DNA from 2 places in the Pseudoalteromonas sp. NZS71_1 genome. Region 1 is predicted to be linked to the other one. Evidence: predicted binding sites of a transcription regulator. Region 1 holds the regulator's gene; the other holds the start of a gene.
The links. The regulator LexA, encoded in region 1, represses DNA repair genes until DNA is damaged. The targets are predictions, from matches to a motif close to TACTGTATNNNNATACAGTA.

Region 1 (7,816 bases):
ACAGGGGGACGACCTATGTCTCACTTTTTAGGTCGTCGCGTATTGTTTTCGGTCGTTGTTTTAGTTGTTGTTATTGCAGCGCTTAAACTTGGTTTTATTAAAGCAAATAATTCGCCAATAAACGCTACAGCACATATACAAATACAAACAAACACAGCCACACCACATCAACAAAGTGCCAATACCAAGCAGCTGCTTGAAAAGCAAAATGCTTATCTTTAGTAAAGTGCCCTTTTAATATCCGTAAAAATATTACAAATAAAAGTACCGTTCCTAGCGTTACATGCATGCCATGAAAACCAGTCAATAAAAAAAACGTATTACCGTAAATACCCGCATCTAGCGTTAGGTTAAGGTCATTATATGCATGCATGTACTCCTCAACTTGCAGCCCTAAAAAGCAAACGCCCAATAAAATAGTAGCGCCTAAAAAAACTTTAAGTGGAGTGCGTTTATTGTTTTCCATCGCTACGTGGGCAAAATGTAAAGTAACTGAGGAAGTAAGCAGTATTAAGGTATTTATAAGCGGTAAGCCTTGCCAGCCCATAGCTTGAGTAGTTTCGCCAGCAGGTGTTGAAACTAGCGGCCAAACGGCTTCAAAAGTAGGCCATAAAACCTCGTTAGTCATTGCATTATTGCCTGCGCCTCCAAGCCAAGGTACCGACAATACGCGTGCATAAAAAAGCGCACCAAAAAAGGCCATAAAAAACATAACTTCAGAAAAAATAAACCAGCTCATACCTTGTCTAAAAGAGCGATCCATTTGTGCTGAGTACAAACCTTGGTCCGATTCATTAATTACATTTTTAAACCAGCTAAACAACATATACACAAGTACAGCAATACCGGCATAAAGCAGATAAACCCCGCTACCACCTTCTTTACCTACACTCATAACAGTCAAGCCTGCCCCTACTGCAATAAAAAACAATGCAACAGCACCTACAATAGGCCATGGGCTTTGCTCAGGTACGTAATAATGCTCATATTCTTGATTCATTTTATTTACTCCTAGTTTCACACTAGTTTAAAAAGCTAGTTGTTACTTGCCACCAGCTGTTCACTAATATCAAATACGGTATAAGATAAAGTTAATTCTTCAATATCGCTCGGCAGTGCGGTATCAACATAAAAAAGTAATTTAAATTCAAGTTCTTCCCCTGCTTTTAGAGGTTGCTGATCAAAGCAAAAACAGGCTATTTTGTGTAAATACTTTGCCGCTTTACCTGGTGAGACTGATGGTACAGCCTGCATTACTTTATCTAGGTTGCTGTTATTTTTAGCACTAAACATTACTTCACGCATTGCACCGGGTTTTACCACTACACTGTATTCTTTTGATTTAACTTCAAACGGTGCACCACTTTGTGCGTGAGTAGTAAAGCTAACGCCGACTTCTCGGTTTTGTACTATTTGTGTACTTTGCTCTGCCTGCTCAAGCGAAGGTTTTCCATTAAGCCCTGTTACATCACAAAACACGTCATACAAAGGTACTAAAGCAAAGGCAAAGGCAAACATGCCTATGCAAATAAGTACCAAACGTTTGAGTAGCGGTGCGTGTGTCATTACTTAATTACCGGCGGCGTAGAAAAAGTATGATATGGCGCTGGAGAGTCAACTTCCCACTCAAGCCCTTCTGCCCCTTCCCATACTTTTGCAGGCACTTTATCACCGCCACGCGCGCATTTAATTACCACAGCTACAAACAACAATTGCGATAAACCAAAGGCAAATCCACCAATACTTATGATTGCGTTAAAGTCGGCAAATTGAAGTGCATAATCGGGAATTCGACGCGGCATACCGGCAAGCCCTACAAAATGCATAGGAAAAAACAATACGTTCACACTCACCAGCGATAGCCAAAAATGCCATTTAGCTAGCGTGATATTAAACATATTGCCCGTCCACTTGGGCAGCCAGTAATAGGCCCCCGCCATTATCGAAAATACAGCCCCTGTTACTAATACATAATGAAAATGCGCCACTACAAAATAAGTATCGTGGTACTGAAAGTCAGCAGGTGTAATTGCCAGCATCAACCCCGAAAAGCCACCTAAGGTAAACAGCACAATAAACGCAATACTAAAAAGCATTGGCACTTCAAAAGTTATTGAGCCTTTCCACATTGTGGCAACCCAATTAAATACTTTTACTCCTGTAGGTACCGATATAAGCATGGTCGCGTACATAAAAAACAACTCGCCAGCGACCGGCATCCCAGTGGTAAACATATGATGAGCCCATACAATAAAGCTCAATAGTGCTATGGAGGATGTGGCGTATACCATTGAGGCATAGCCAAAAAGTTTTTTACGAGAAAAGGTAGGTACTATTGTAGATATAATGCCAAAGGCAGGAAGAATCATTATGTATACTTCGGGATGACCAAAAAACCAAAAAATGTGTTGGAACATCACCGGGTCGCCACCGCCTGCGGCATCAAAAAAGCTGGTCGCAAAATACTTATCGGTAAGTACCATAGTGACAGCTCCTGCAAGCACTGGCATTACCGCTATTAATAAAAAGGCAGTAATTAACCACGTCCATACAAATAAGGGCAACTTCATCCATGTCATGCCGGGAGCACGTAAGTTCACTATAGTTACAATCACATTGATTGCGCCCATTATTGAGCTAATCCCCATAATATGTACGGCAAATACAAACAATGCAGTATTGTCATTACTGTATGTTGTAGACAGTGGTGCATAAAAAGTCCAACCAAATGCAGGACCCCCACCAGGCATAAATAACGATGCCAATAGGATTAAAAACGCAAACGGTAAAATCCAAAAGCTCCAGTTATTCATTCTTGGCAATGCCATATCTGGCGCGCCAATCATGAGTGGTATCATCCAGTTAGCAAGGCCTGTAAAGGCCGGCATAACCGCACCAAACACCATAATTAAACCATGCACTGTGGTCATTTGATTAAAAAAGTGAGGATCGACCAACTGTAAACCTGGTTGAAATAATTCAGCTCTGATCACCATGGCCATTCCACCACCAATTAAGAACATGGTCAGCGAAAAAATTAAATATAAACTACCTATATCTTTATGATTAGTTGTGTAAAGCCAGCGTTTAAAACCTTTAGCTGGGTGATGAGCATGATGAGCTTCATTGGCGTTAGGTTGTTCTACTATGCTACTCATTAGTTCGCCTCCACTTTGGCATCAAGTGCTGCCTGTATTTGACTCGGTTGAATAACATCACCCGTATCATTACCCCACGCATTACGTTTATAAGTAATAACCGCTGCTAATTGCTTTATAGATAACTGTTTGGCAAATGCTTGCATTGCCGTACCGGGTCGCCCATGGATAACTACATCAATGTGATCTTTTATATCGCCAAGCACTATAGGGCTGCCTTTAAGTGCAGGAAATACACCCGGTAACCCCATGCCAGTAGGCTGATGACATGCAGCACAATTGGCCATATATACTTGTTCGCCTAAAGTCATTAATTCTTCTTTTGGGAGGGTTTTATCAAGTAATGCGGCATCTGCTAATGCTGCTTTTTGTTTAGCTTGCTTTGCATCTGCAAGCCACGTTTTAAAATCAGCCTCAGATTTAGCGACCACCACAACGGGCATAAAGCCATGATCTTTACCACACAACTCAGCACATTGGCCTCGGTAAGTACCTTCTTCGTTTATGTTCGTCCATGTTTCGTTTATAAAGCCGGGATTCGCATCTTTTTTAACTGCAAAATCAGGTACCCACCAAGAGTGAATAACATCGTCAGAAGTCATTAAAAATCGTACTTTTTGATTTATTGGCAGTACGAGAGGTTTATCAACCTCAAGTAAGTAGTTAGGATTTTTATCTGCAAGATTCGCTATTTCATCTTGCGGGGTAGATAAAATAGAGTAGAACTCTACATCTTCACCCATATATTCATAATGCCATTTCCATTGCGAGCCTGTAATTTTAATAGTGAGATCAGCTTTGCTGGCATCTTCCATTGCAATTAGGGTTTTAGTGGCTGGTACTGCCATAGCAATTAAAATAACAAACGGGATTGCAGTCCAAAGTATTTCTACTTTAGTGCTTTCGTGAAATTGGGCAGGTACAGCCCCTTTAGATTTACGGTGATGAATAAGTGCCCAAAACATAATTGCGAACACTATCACCCCAATCACACAACATATTATAAATATGGTCATGTGCAGCTGATATACATTATTGCTTATATCGGTTACGCCTTTGCGCATATTGTATTGGCTGTTAGCCAAAACTGGGTGCGAAAAAACACATAATATAAGCCACAAGGTAGAGGTCAGTTTACCCATGTGACGGCTCCTTTGATGCTATTGCGAATGCAAAGCGAAGAGGCATACGGCTTAAACGCCAATTCGTTATTTTTATTTTTTTAGTCAATCTCATTTAATATTGATTGGTTTTGCTGCGCCAACAACGGGTTTGTGTATATTGTGTGTTCTCAAAACTAAAAAGCTGTGAGTTATTATTAGCTCAGCACATTAATAATTAGCTAAAAAATGAACAACAAGCAAGTTTTAGTATAAAAAACAATCAGGTGATATTGAGTAATTAATAAAAAATCAGTAACCAACTAGGTAACAGTAAGTTCAAAAGATGAGCAAAACAAAGGGGTTTAACGTATTCGGAGGGGGAAAATATAAGTGCAAAAAAGTTTACAGCTTAAATTGTCAGTGAGCTATTTATGCCCTATTTTTAGTGCGAATTTAAAACAAAAAATGCGTACTAATTAGTACGCATTTATAAAACTGCTTGTTTAAAAGCTATTTTTAAAGTCACATCCAATCAGCGTTTCTTATAACGCCAACGGCTAAGCCTTCAATATTAAAAGACTCATTCTCAAGATCTACTTCAATAGATTCAAAATCGTCGTTTTCAGCATGAAGTAATACTTTACGACCCGCTTTCTCAAGACGTTTTACAGTTACGTCTTCGTCTAGGCGGGCAACAACAACTTGCCCATTTTCAGCGGTTTGAGTACGATGTACAGCAAGTAAATCACCATCCATAATACCAATATCTTTCATGCTCATACCGTTAACGCGTAGTAAAAAATCTGCAGCCGGTTTAAACATTAATGGATCGATTTTGCAGTGACTTTCAACGTGCTCTTGCGCCAAAATAGGTGAACCAGCAGCAACACGCCCTATAAGCGGTAAACCTAATTGTTCTGGCTCTTCTTCTTCAATTAACTGAATACCACGGCTTGCACCTGGTTTCATTTTAATTGCGCCTTTTTTAGCAAGTGCTTTTAAATGTTCTTCAGCAGCATTGGCACTTTTAAAACCTAATGTTTGCGCTATTTCAGCACGTGTAGGAGGCATACCAGTGTCTTTAATAAAAACTTTAATTAGTTCGAGTATTTGAGCTTGGCGGTTCGTTAATGGTCGCATACAACTGGTTTTCCATACAGTACATTTAACTGTGAGTATATACAGTTAAATAAAAATCGCAAATTTAAATTAAGCCTTAAAATAGCCAAAGTAATTTCACTTGTGTACATTTTAGGGATATAACTAAAGCTAGGTTTATAAATGATTAAAAAAGCAAAGGAGTCATTATGAGTATTTGGTACCAGCCCATCACTTTAGAGCTGTGCAAGCAGTTAGAACAAGGCATTGATGGCCAAGGAACATTAATGAAAACCATGGGAATAGAAGTCACTGAAATTGGTGATAATTACTTAGTAGCCACTATGCCGGCAATTCCTGAGCATCATAACCCAATGGGCATGGTTCACGGCGGTGCTAACGTTGTACTTGCCGAAACAGTTGCCAGCTATGCAGCTAACTTTGTTGTCGATTTTACAAAATTTTACTGCGTGGGGCAGGAAATTAGCGCAAGTCATTTAAAAGCATCTCGCAACGACACTTTAACAGCAACGGCAAGAGCGTTTCATATTGGCAAACGTAGTTCAGTGTGGGAAATAAAAATTACAAATAGCCGCAATGAGCTGTGCTGCGTATCAAAAATGACCGCAGCAGTCGTAGAGCGAAGATAGTTACTTTTCGATTGGGTAAATTGTAATTTCCATACCCGCACCAATCGCAGATATACGTAGTAATGTATCTGCATCTAAGGCTTGATTAAAGCACTTAGGGGAAGTGCCCGATTCAAAACCAATATCAAACGTTCTACGTGAACAGCTTAACCATTGCTTTAGCGCGTTACGCGAACACGATTCAATAAGCTCACATATATGGTTTATTGCTTTGTCAGGCGTGTTTACTACACCTGTTGCTTCAATACGCGCTAATTGACGGTATTCGTCTTTGTCATAATGTAAAATCGTCGCGACTTTTTTCAAGTCTGCCACTAGCAAACTAATATCTTGCTTTGATTCAAGCTCAAGATCTACATTTAAAAATTGAATTTCCGACATCGTTTCGTATTTATCCTCTAATAATTTCATTGCAAACTTTAACGCAGTTTTACCGTTATACCAAATCAACTATGCTCTATTAACCACTTTATATAGATATTTCGCAGCTTTTAAGTATTTTTTAGCGTTTAAAGCTAGCTGGATATCAAACACTCAGCTCAATTAAACAAATAATTCATGTTAGCAATTTAAGTGTAATCTTTTTTATTTTTAAATGATTACAGTAAGCTATAGTTTAAACTGCGACAAAATGTCGCAGTAACTAATCCCATTAATGTAATAAACTAGCCTCTAAAAATAATAAGACTAAAACATGAATAAAAAAATATTTAAGTATGCTCGCAAGTTACATAAATGGCTCGGTTATTTGCTCACATTACAAATTTTAGCTTGGCTATTAGGCGGTTTAGTCATGAGCGCTATTCCTCTTGATAAAGTTCATGGGGAGCATCTTGCAACACGTACTCTTAATAACCCATTTACGCAGGCTGATTATGTTGCCTCCCTTAACGATATTGCATCTCAGGTGGTTAATCCAACACAAATAATTTTTGAGAACTTTTTAACCACACCTATAATTACAGTAATAAATAAAGATGAACAGCAAAGCTTTAACGGTATAACAGGCCGACCTTTTGAGCCGCCAACTAAAATACAAATTACCGCAAATGCTAAAGCACACTTACTTATTGATGCTCAAGTGACAAGCGCTGTACTGCTAAAGCAAGGTATGCGAGAAGTTGGATATAAAACCAATGTTTGGCAGGTACAATTTGACGACACATTTAACACAACACTGTACTTGTCAGAAAATAACGGCAGAGTTGTCACCGTTCGCAGCACACTATGGCGAATTTTCGACTTTTTTTGGATGTTACATATTATGGATTACGATGAGCGAGAGGATTTTAATAATCCGCTGCTTATTAGTTTTGCAGCAACCAGCGTACTTTTTTGCCTAAGTGGAATATTACTACTTATGCAAAACATACGACTAAAACGATTTATCCGAATTAAAAGTAAGAATAAATCAAAGTAGTCATATTGGTTTTTAAGAACTAGCGCACTCTCACCAAAGACTAAATAAGCCCTAGGAAGTACCCAAGGGCAGATTTTATTCCAAGTGTTTAAATCGACTCAAATGTCGCTTTAACATTTCGTTTTCGAAAATCAACTCATCACGCTCATCCAGCAATTGTAAAACTAAAGCTATTGCCGACCAATCTAACGAAAAGTCATGTTGAATACGGGCCGCTTTTTTAACTAAGGTCACTGCCGATACCGTAAATTGCCACTGCGTAACATGCTTCCCCTCAATTGGAACCGCAATATTGTGCTCAACTAGCTCATATAAAATTGCTTCGCTAATATCACTACTCAAACATAGCTCTTTGCTAGTAAGTAAATCATCTTTTTGTGTCACGAT
Region 2 (7,816 bases), on a different contig from region 1:
CTGTGTTAAGTAGTCATTATTAAAACTAAGTTGTGAGAGGGTTTGAGCCATTAAATGACCCTGTGGGCGGCGCTCTCCGCTTATAACCTGTAGAGCAAGGTCTTCACTTAAACCACCTTCTATTGCGATTAAACATACGCCAACTAATTGATTGTTAATTTTGCTGATGAATATTCGTTGCGATGGTGCGTCTAGTAGTTGGCGTAAATCGTTTACACTACTTTGATAGTGAGCCAATGCAAGTAGGGCAATAACTTGTTGCAGTAAAGACTCATTGTTTACAAGGGATTGCTGAGTTACTTCGCTATGAACTGGCTGTTCTAATTGATTACTACCTAATTCTTTATATTGTGCATCGAGTGCAAGCAAGGTGCGAATGTGCTTCTCGAGGGGATCGTGTTTAGCAAAACGCAGTGGCTCATCAAGCGTTACAACTTTAGAGGCTTTATAGTGCGCTTTAATATAGTTACTAAAGCGAATGGTATAACCCCTACCATTGCCCTCATACCCAACCAGTGTACTTGCAAATACTATACGAGGGTAATGAGCTAGCATTTTTAGCAATAACGGAACAGGGATTGCTGCAGCTTCATCAACGAGTAGTAAATCGCACTCAGGTAGTGTGTTTAATAACGCGTCAGGTGCAACGTAGTGCAAGTTGGCGAGCTGTTTATGTTCAGCGTTGTATTGCAGGTCTAACTCGTTGGCTAAATGTTTAAAGCTACTATGGGTCGCTTTAAACTGAGTGCTGCAAATAATTACTTTTTTATCAGCTAATTTTGCGGCTGCTAAGCCAAGTGCTGCCGACTTGCCTCTACCTCTATCAGCATTAATGAGTAAAGGCCTGTTGGCACGGCCATTAGCTACTTTTACTATTTGTTCAACGCAGTTTTGCTGTGGTAGATAATCAATTTTATTATCCGTAACAGAGCTGACGAGATTACTAATACAGCCATTTTGTTCACTAAAATGAAAAGCGGGTAATCGCTTAATAATAGTCGCGAAACGTTGATTAAATAAACTGTAGTCAATACTCTGACCGTGTGATTGCACTGTACTTAATGAGGGGTCTTGCCAAGAGGCTAAATCATTTAATTCGGGCAGTAATAAAAACAGCATACCGCCTGCTTTAACGGTGCCGGTAAGTGCTGCAAGTTTATCAGGGTGTAAACCACTAAAACCATCGTAAACAGCATGAGCAAATTCTTGCCCTAAAATTTGGTGAGTGCGAGTAGGCCAGTACGAATTTTTGATCGCGCACTGCTTTGATACAACAAGTGTATTGTTTTCATCTATTAATGAGTTAAGTAATTCATAACACCAAACTGAGCTGCCAGTAATTAGCACTAGCTGACGATGATATGCGCCAGCTAGTTGTTGTTCTAACTCATTTAGGTGAGCTTTATACAGCTTGTAATCGTGCATAGGCCGTTACTAACCATTTACTGCCAAGGTCGTCAAAGTTTACTTGTACGCGAGATTGCGCGCCACTGCCTTCGTAATTAAGTACGGTACCAATACCAAATTTAGCATGCAAAACTCGTTGTCCTAAGTTAAAGCCACTGTCTTCAAATGCGGCATGACTAACTGATGCGCTAAAACGTCCGGCGGCAGGTGGGCGAGAAACCTGTGTTTTAATACGGATTTCTTCTACGCAGTCCTCAGGTATTTCGCGTAAAAAGCGTGATGGGCTATGGTATTTTTCTTGCCCGTATAAGCGGCGACTCTCAGCATGGCTAATGTATAACTTATCCATTGCTCGTGTCATGCCTACATAACAAAGGCGGCGCTCTTCTTCTAAGCGGCCAGACTCTTCGTTGCTTTGCTGAGAAGGGAACATGCCTTCTTCTACGCCCACCATAAACACAAGTGGAAACTCTAAGCCTTTAGCTGAGTGAAGAGTCATCATTTGTACGGCGTCTTCGTGCTCTTCTGCTTGCCCCTCACCTGACTCAAGTGATGTATGCGCTAAAAAGCCTTGTAAAGGCGAGCTGTATTCTTCGTCTTCAGGAAGTTCGTACTGGTCACATGCGCTAATTAGCTCTTCTAAGTTTTCTACGCGAGCACGGCCTTTTTCACCTTTTTCAGCTTGGTACATTGCCATCAAGCCTGAGGTTTGAATTGTGTACTTGGCTTGCTCATGCAAAGTTAGATCGCTAATTTTATCTTCTATTTGTTCAACGAGTTCTACAAACTTACTTACTGCACCAGAAGCACGACCAGATAAATGCTGTTGTTCTACAATTGCTTTGGCGGCATACCAAAGCGGTAACGATTCTGCTCGAGCGCAGTCGCGTATATGGCTCAATGTTTTGTCGCCAATACCGCGTGCTGGCGTATTAATTACACGCTCAAACGCGGCATCGTCTTGACGATTACCTACTAGGCGTAAATACGAAAGCGCATCTTTAATTTCTTGTCGTTCGAAGAATCGCATACCACCATAAATACGGTATTTTAAGCCTTCTTGCAGCATGGCCTCCTCAAGTACACGAGATTGCGCGTTACTACGGTATAAAATTGCGGCATCTTGTAGGGCATTACCTGCATTTAACCAGCTTCGTAGTTTGCTACTTACAAAGCGTGCTTCGTCTAACTCATTAAATGCTGCATAAATAGAGATTGGCTCGCCGTCGTTACCGTCGGTCCACAAGCTTTTACCCATACGTTCTGAGTTATTTTGAATTAATGCGTTAGACGCTTTCAAAATAGTCGCTGTTGAGCGGTAGTTTTGTTCAAGACGAATGGTTTCTGCGCTAAAGTCAGTTAAAAAACGTTTAATGTTTTCGATTTTAGCACCACGCCAACCATAAATGCTTTGGTCATCGTCGCCTACAATCATAATGCTGTTAGTATCGCCAGCAAGTAATTTTAACCAAGCATATTGAATGGTATTTGTATCTTGGAACTCGTCTACGAGCATATGCGCAAAGCGTTGCTGATAATGACGCAGTAACGTAGGGTTATTTTTTAACACTTCGTAGCTGCGTAGTAATATTTCAGCAAAATCAACTAGGCCCGCTCTATCACAGGCCTCTTGATAGGCGGCATAAACACGCAGCATCATTTGCTCATTAATATCGTATGCTTGAATATCTTTAGGGCGAAGTGCTTCATCTTTTTTGGCGCTTATGTACCAGCCAAATTGCTTAGCGGGCCATTTTTTATCATCAATATTCATCGATTTTAATAAGCGCTTGATCATCCGAAGCTGATCGTCAGAGTCTAAAATTTGAAAGGCTTCTGGTAAATTAGCTTCACGGTGATGAGCACGTAAAATACGATGCGATAAACCATGGAAAGTACCAATCCACATACCACCTACAGGCGCTTCTAGTGTTTCTTCAACGCGGCCACGCATTTCTTTAGCGGCTTTATTAGTAAAAGTAACTGCAAAAATACTGTAAGCGGAGGCTTGCTCAACTTGCATAAGCCACGCAATACGATGAACTAACACTCGTGTTTTACCAGACCCAGCACCTGCTAATACCAGCATGTTTTGTAGTGGGGCTGCAACGGCATCGCGTTGTTTGTCATTTAAGCCATCGAGTAATTGTGAAACGTCCATCGTTACGCCTTTTTAATCAATATTGTGGCCAGTATAACAGGTGTTTTTGTTAGGCTAAATAAAATACTGTTTTTATAAACAGCTATTTATAAAATAGTGTTCAAAACGAGTAACTTGCTAATTAATTGAGCGAATAGAAAAGTGCAAACACATAACAAAAATTGCTAATTTGACCTAAAGTTAGCAAAATTTACTAACTCTCTAAATCTAGACTAATTTAACTATTTGATTTGTAAGCTTTAATAAATTGGCATAGAGTGTGTAAGTAAATAATTATAAAATCAAATAAATACAGAGGTTAGTATGGCAGATCAAGGTTCTGGCGGTAACGTAATCGCAGCATTATGTAATATATTTTTTCCTGGTTTAGGGCAGTTAGTGCAAGGGCGTATTTTAGCGGCTATATTTTTTGCACTCGCTATTATAATAAGTTACGCACTAATTTATGTGCTTGTAGGCTTTGTACTTGTGCCTATTATTTACTTATGGTCGATTATTGACGCAGCGCGTTATAGATCGCGAAGTTAACGGTTTTCAAGTTGAGTAAAATAGCGCCCATGTGGCGCTATTTTACTTTATATGTCCTGTGGTTTACGGGCGTTTACGTATATAATTACGCAATTAAAGATTTACAGGCAAACCCTATGGAATATCAATTTATTCGCGACCCTATTAGTGGGCTACGTATTAAAATAAGCAGTGAACACGCTATTATTGGTCGCTGGCTAAACGAAGAAATAGGCAAAGACAAAGTAGCCATGGTGCAAGCGCTTATTGCATCGGTGAGTTCAAGCTATGAGCCGCTAACGCTAAAAGGCCAAGAAATAGATTTAATATTAACGAAAGACGAAGCATTATTTGAAGCCCATGCGCTTCATCAAGACAGCGAAGACCTAATAGCGTATCAAGATGACGATTTAGCGCTTGAAGAAAATGGTTTAAGTAGTGGTTGTGGCTTTGAAGATTTCATTGATTTAATTGATTCATGGCATGAGTTTACGACGTCACGATAAACATAACTAGCACACTAATAAAAATATACAGCAATGCACAATCAGCATTTTATCTGTATTATTACACCAACGAACATTACGCCAATCAAAACGACAGGAACTGATATGTCTGCCAATTTAAACAAGCTAGTAGTGATGCTAGAAATGCAAAACGCCATGAATACTAAAGTACATGAGCAATGGTTTACTCAAGGGTTTGAATGGTACCGCGCTATTTGGGTTGAGTGTGCTGAAATGTTGGATCATCATGGTTGGAAATGGTGGAAAAAACAAACACCAGATACTGAACAAGTTATTTTAGAGTTGGTTGATATTTTTCATTTTGGTCTATCGCTTAGAATTGACGGTGAAACTAGCTACGAAGACTTAGCAAAGCAACTTGAAACTGAGCTTAGCAATGCTCAACAAGCTGATGACTTTAAACAAACACTAGAGATATTGGCGGCGTCTGCTGTTGCTGATAAAACGTTTAATGCAGGTGCCTTTGCCGGCTGTATGGCGCAAATGGGTATGGATATTGATGATTTATATCGCGGCTACGTAGGTAAAAACACGTTAAACTTTTTCCGCCAAGATCACGGTTACAAAGATGGTAGCTATATTAAAGAATGGAATGGGCAAGAAGATAACGAGCATTTAGTTGAAGTAGTTAAAAGCCTTGATACAGAACATGCAGATTTTGCAAAGTTAGTATATCAAGGGCTAGAAGCGCGTTACCCAAAAATTTAAGTCACGTAAGTTGAGTTAGATAATCTTACGATAGTCGGTAACACTTAGGTAATCGGCTATTTCGTTATGTGGTTGTTGGCTATCTGGGTTAGCAACTGCAAGTAAGTGCTCAATGCCGTATTCTCGTGCAGCATTCAAAACCGGCACACTGTCATCTACAAACAAAGTGCGCTGCTTATTAAACCCTAAGTCTTTTTGTACTTGGTGCCACAAACTTTGTTGCTCTTTACTTACTCCATATTCATGAGTAGACACTACGCCATCTAGGTAGTTATCAATCGCTGTATGCTCAAATTTAAGCATGACACTCTCAGGGTGGGCGTTGGTAAGTAAAATTAACTCTTTGCCTGCTTTTTTAAGCTCAGTTAAAAAATGAGGTACGTCTTCGCGCATTTTAATTAAATGCTGAGACTCTCGTTTAAGCTCCATTATAGGCAAGCTTAATTGCTGCTCCCAATAATCTAAACAATACCACTGTATTTGACCGCTCACAGCTTGATAGCGTTTTAAAATATCTGCTTTAGCTGCATCTAGGCTAATGCCCCTTGCTAATGCGTGTTGCGCAGGAATAACGTTAAGCCAAAAATGACTGTCGTAATGTAAATCGAGTAATGTTCCATCCATGTCGAGCAAAACGGTATCGATTTTTGACCAATTTAACATAGGAATTTCAACTTATAAGGTTTATTATTGAACTAACTGCCATGATAGCAAATTAACGCCAATGACACAGAAAAAGCACCCAACACCACCACAAATCCTCAGTAACAATGTTGTCGCTAAAAGCCGCCTGTTTACTGTGGAGTCTTTAGAGCTAAAGTTTTCTAATAACGAAGAGCGCCAGTATGAGCGAATTCGCGGCGGTGGCCGGGGAGCCGTGATGATTGTTCCGTTAAGTGCAGACAACGAATTACTACTTGTACGTGAATACTGTGCGGGCACAAACGATTACCAGTTAGGTTTTCCTAAAGGCTTAATCGATCCGGGCGAAACGCCAGAGCAAGCTGCTAACAGAGAGCTTAAAGAAGAAATTGGCTTTGGTGCTGAGTATTTTAAACCATTAAGAACAGTAACAATGGCGCCGAGTTACTTTAATGCCACTATGCATATTTTATTTGCTAAGCAATTATACCCACAAACCCTTATTGGCGACGAACCAGAGCCGCTTGTTGTTGTTAAGTGGCCATTAACTCAGTGGCAGTCATTATTAGACCAAGAAGATTTTACCGAAGCACGCAGTGTTGCAGCTTTGCTATTATTAGATAAGTATTTAGCGTCTGGAGCTGCCGATGAATAAATTAATCGAACCGTGTATTGAATTAGCTGAGCGTGCTGGCGATGCAATTATGGCCATTTATAAAAAAGGCGATATTGGCCAACAAGAGAAATCAGATAATACGCCTGTTACCAAAGCTGACTTAGCAGCAAATGACGTACTGGTTGCTGGATTAAAAGTCTTAGCGCCCGATATCCCAATTATGTCGGAAGAAACACCTATACCTGCACTCGCCGACAGACAGGACTGGCAGCGCTATTGGTTGCTCGATCCGATGGATGGTACAGGCGAATTTATTTTAGAAAGTGGCGACTTTGCAGTAAACATTGCATTGATTGAAAATAATCATCCTGTGCTTGGCGTTATTCATTGGCCTGCAAAAGGTGTGACTTATTTTGCTACAGCTAAAAATGGTGCCTTTAAACGTGAAAACTCAATTGATAAGCAAATATCTGTAGCGCCGCCAGAGAACTTGACGCTTGCAGTGAGCCGCCGCCAAAAAATAGAAGCGGTGAGTCAGTATTTAAATAGTCAGTTTACAACTATTGCTATTGGCTCGTGCTCATTAAAAGCTTGTACTGTTGCAGAAGGCAAAGCAGATTGTTTTTTAAGAATTGGTCCAACGGGAGAGTGGGATACAGGTGCTTCACAAGTTATTGTTGAAGAAGCCGGTGGTTGTATTACCGATGCAGAATTTAACCCGCTAACGTACAACCAACGCGAGAGTACTGAGAACCCTGACTTTATAGTGATGGGGCATCCAGACTGGGAATGGCAAAAAATGATTAATCCGCATCAAAGGTTGAGCGCAGAATAGCAATTTGATTGCTTTTTGTTCGGTTGAACAACTTTAATTAGTTTAGGCCTTGCATTAAATGTTTATTCCTATATAGTAGCGCTCTCTTCAAGGCAGGCTCGTAAATATTACGAAAATGTTTTAAAGAAATTACAGGCGCGGGATGGAGCAGTCTGGTAGCTCGTCGGGCTCATAACCCGAAGGTCGTCGGTTCAAATCCGGCTCCCGCAACCAATATTTATATTGAAATTTGGTGCAATAGGTAGTTTTAAAAGGTCGTCGGTTCACTCTTCACCTTCACAACTCCCGCAACCAATTTTTTATAAGATTTGGTTACTGTAAACTCTAGCTTAAGAGATAAAATAAAGTAGTCGATAGACTTAAAGTATACAGGCGCGGGATGGAGCAGTCTGGTAGCTCGTCGGGCTCATAAC

Region 2: uvrD (DNA helicase II) is a predicted target of LexA. The motif match lies at 3,633-3,652, and genes of this name have one in related genera.

What each region holds. Positions count from the first base shown of each region.
Region 1 is NZ_JADYXM010000015.1:72,579-80,394, forward strand. Features, by position in the region: gene I6F43_RS20285 (DUF2909 family protein) at 1-222, shown strand, start outside; gene I6F43_RS17255 (cytochrome c oxidase subunit 3) at 125-1,000, opposite strand; gene I6F43_RS17260 (cytochrome c oxidase assembly protein) at 1,036-1,566, opposite strand; gene ctaD (cytochrome c oxidase subunit I) at 1,566-3,158, opposite strand; gene coxB (cytochrome c oxidase subunit II) at 3,158-4,300, opposite strand; gene lexA (transcriptional repressor LexA) at 4,784-5,401, opposite strand; gene I6F43_RS17280 (PaaI family thioesterase) at 5,569-6,009, shown strand; gene I6F43_RS17285 (hypothetical protein) at 6,010-6,390, opposite strand; gene I6F43_RS17290 (membrane protein) at 6,704-7,429, shown strand; gene I6F43_RS17295 (chaperone modulator CbpM) at 7,505-7,816, opposite strand, start outside.
Region 2 is NZ_JADYXM010000005.1:2,047-9,862, forward strand. Features, by position in the region: gene I6F43_RS09335 (GNAT family N-acetyltransferase) at 1-1,425, opposite strand, end outside; gene uvrD (DNA helicase II) at 1,403-3,568, opposite strand; gene I6F43_RS09345 (hypothetical protein) at 3,872-4,096, shown strand; gene I6F43_RS09350 (YacL family protein) at 4,213-4,581, shown strand; gene I6F43_RS09355 (dUTP diphosphatase) at 4,687-5,310, shown strand; gene yrfG (GMP/IMP nucleotidase) at 5,326-5,973, opposite strand; gene nudE (ADP compounds hydrolase NudE) at 6,035-6,607, shown strand; gene cysQ (3'(2'),5'-bisphosphate nucleotidase CysQ) at 6,600-7,403, shown strand; tRNA gene I6F43_RS09375 (tRNA-Met) at 7,540-7,616, shown strand; tRNA gene I6F43_RS09380 (tRNA-Met) at 7,777-7,816, shown strand, end outside.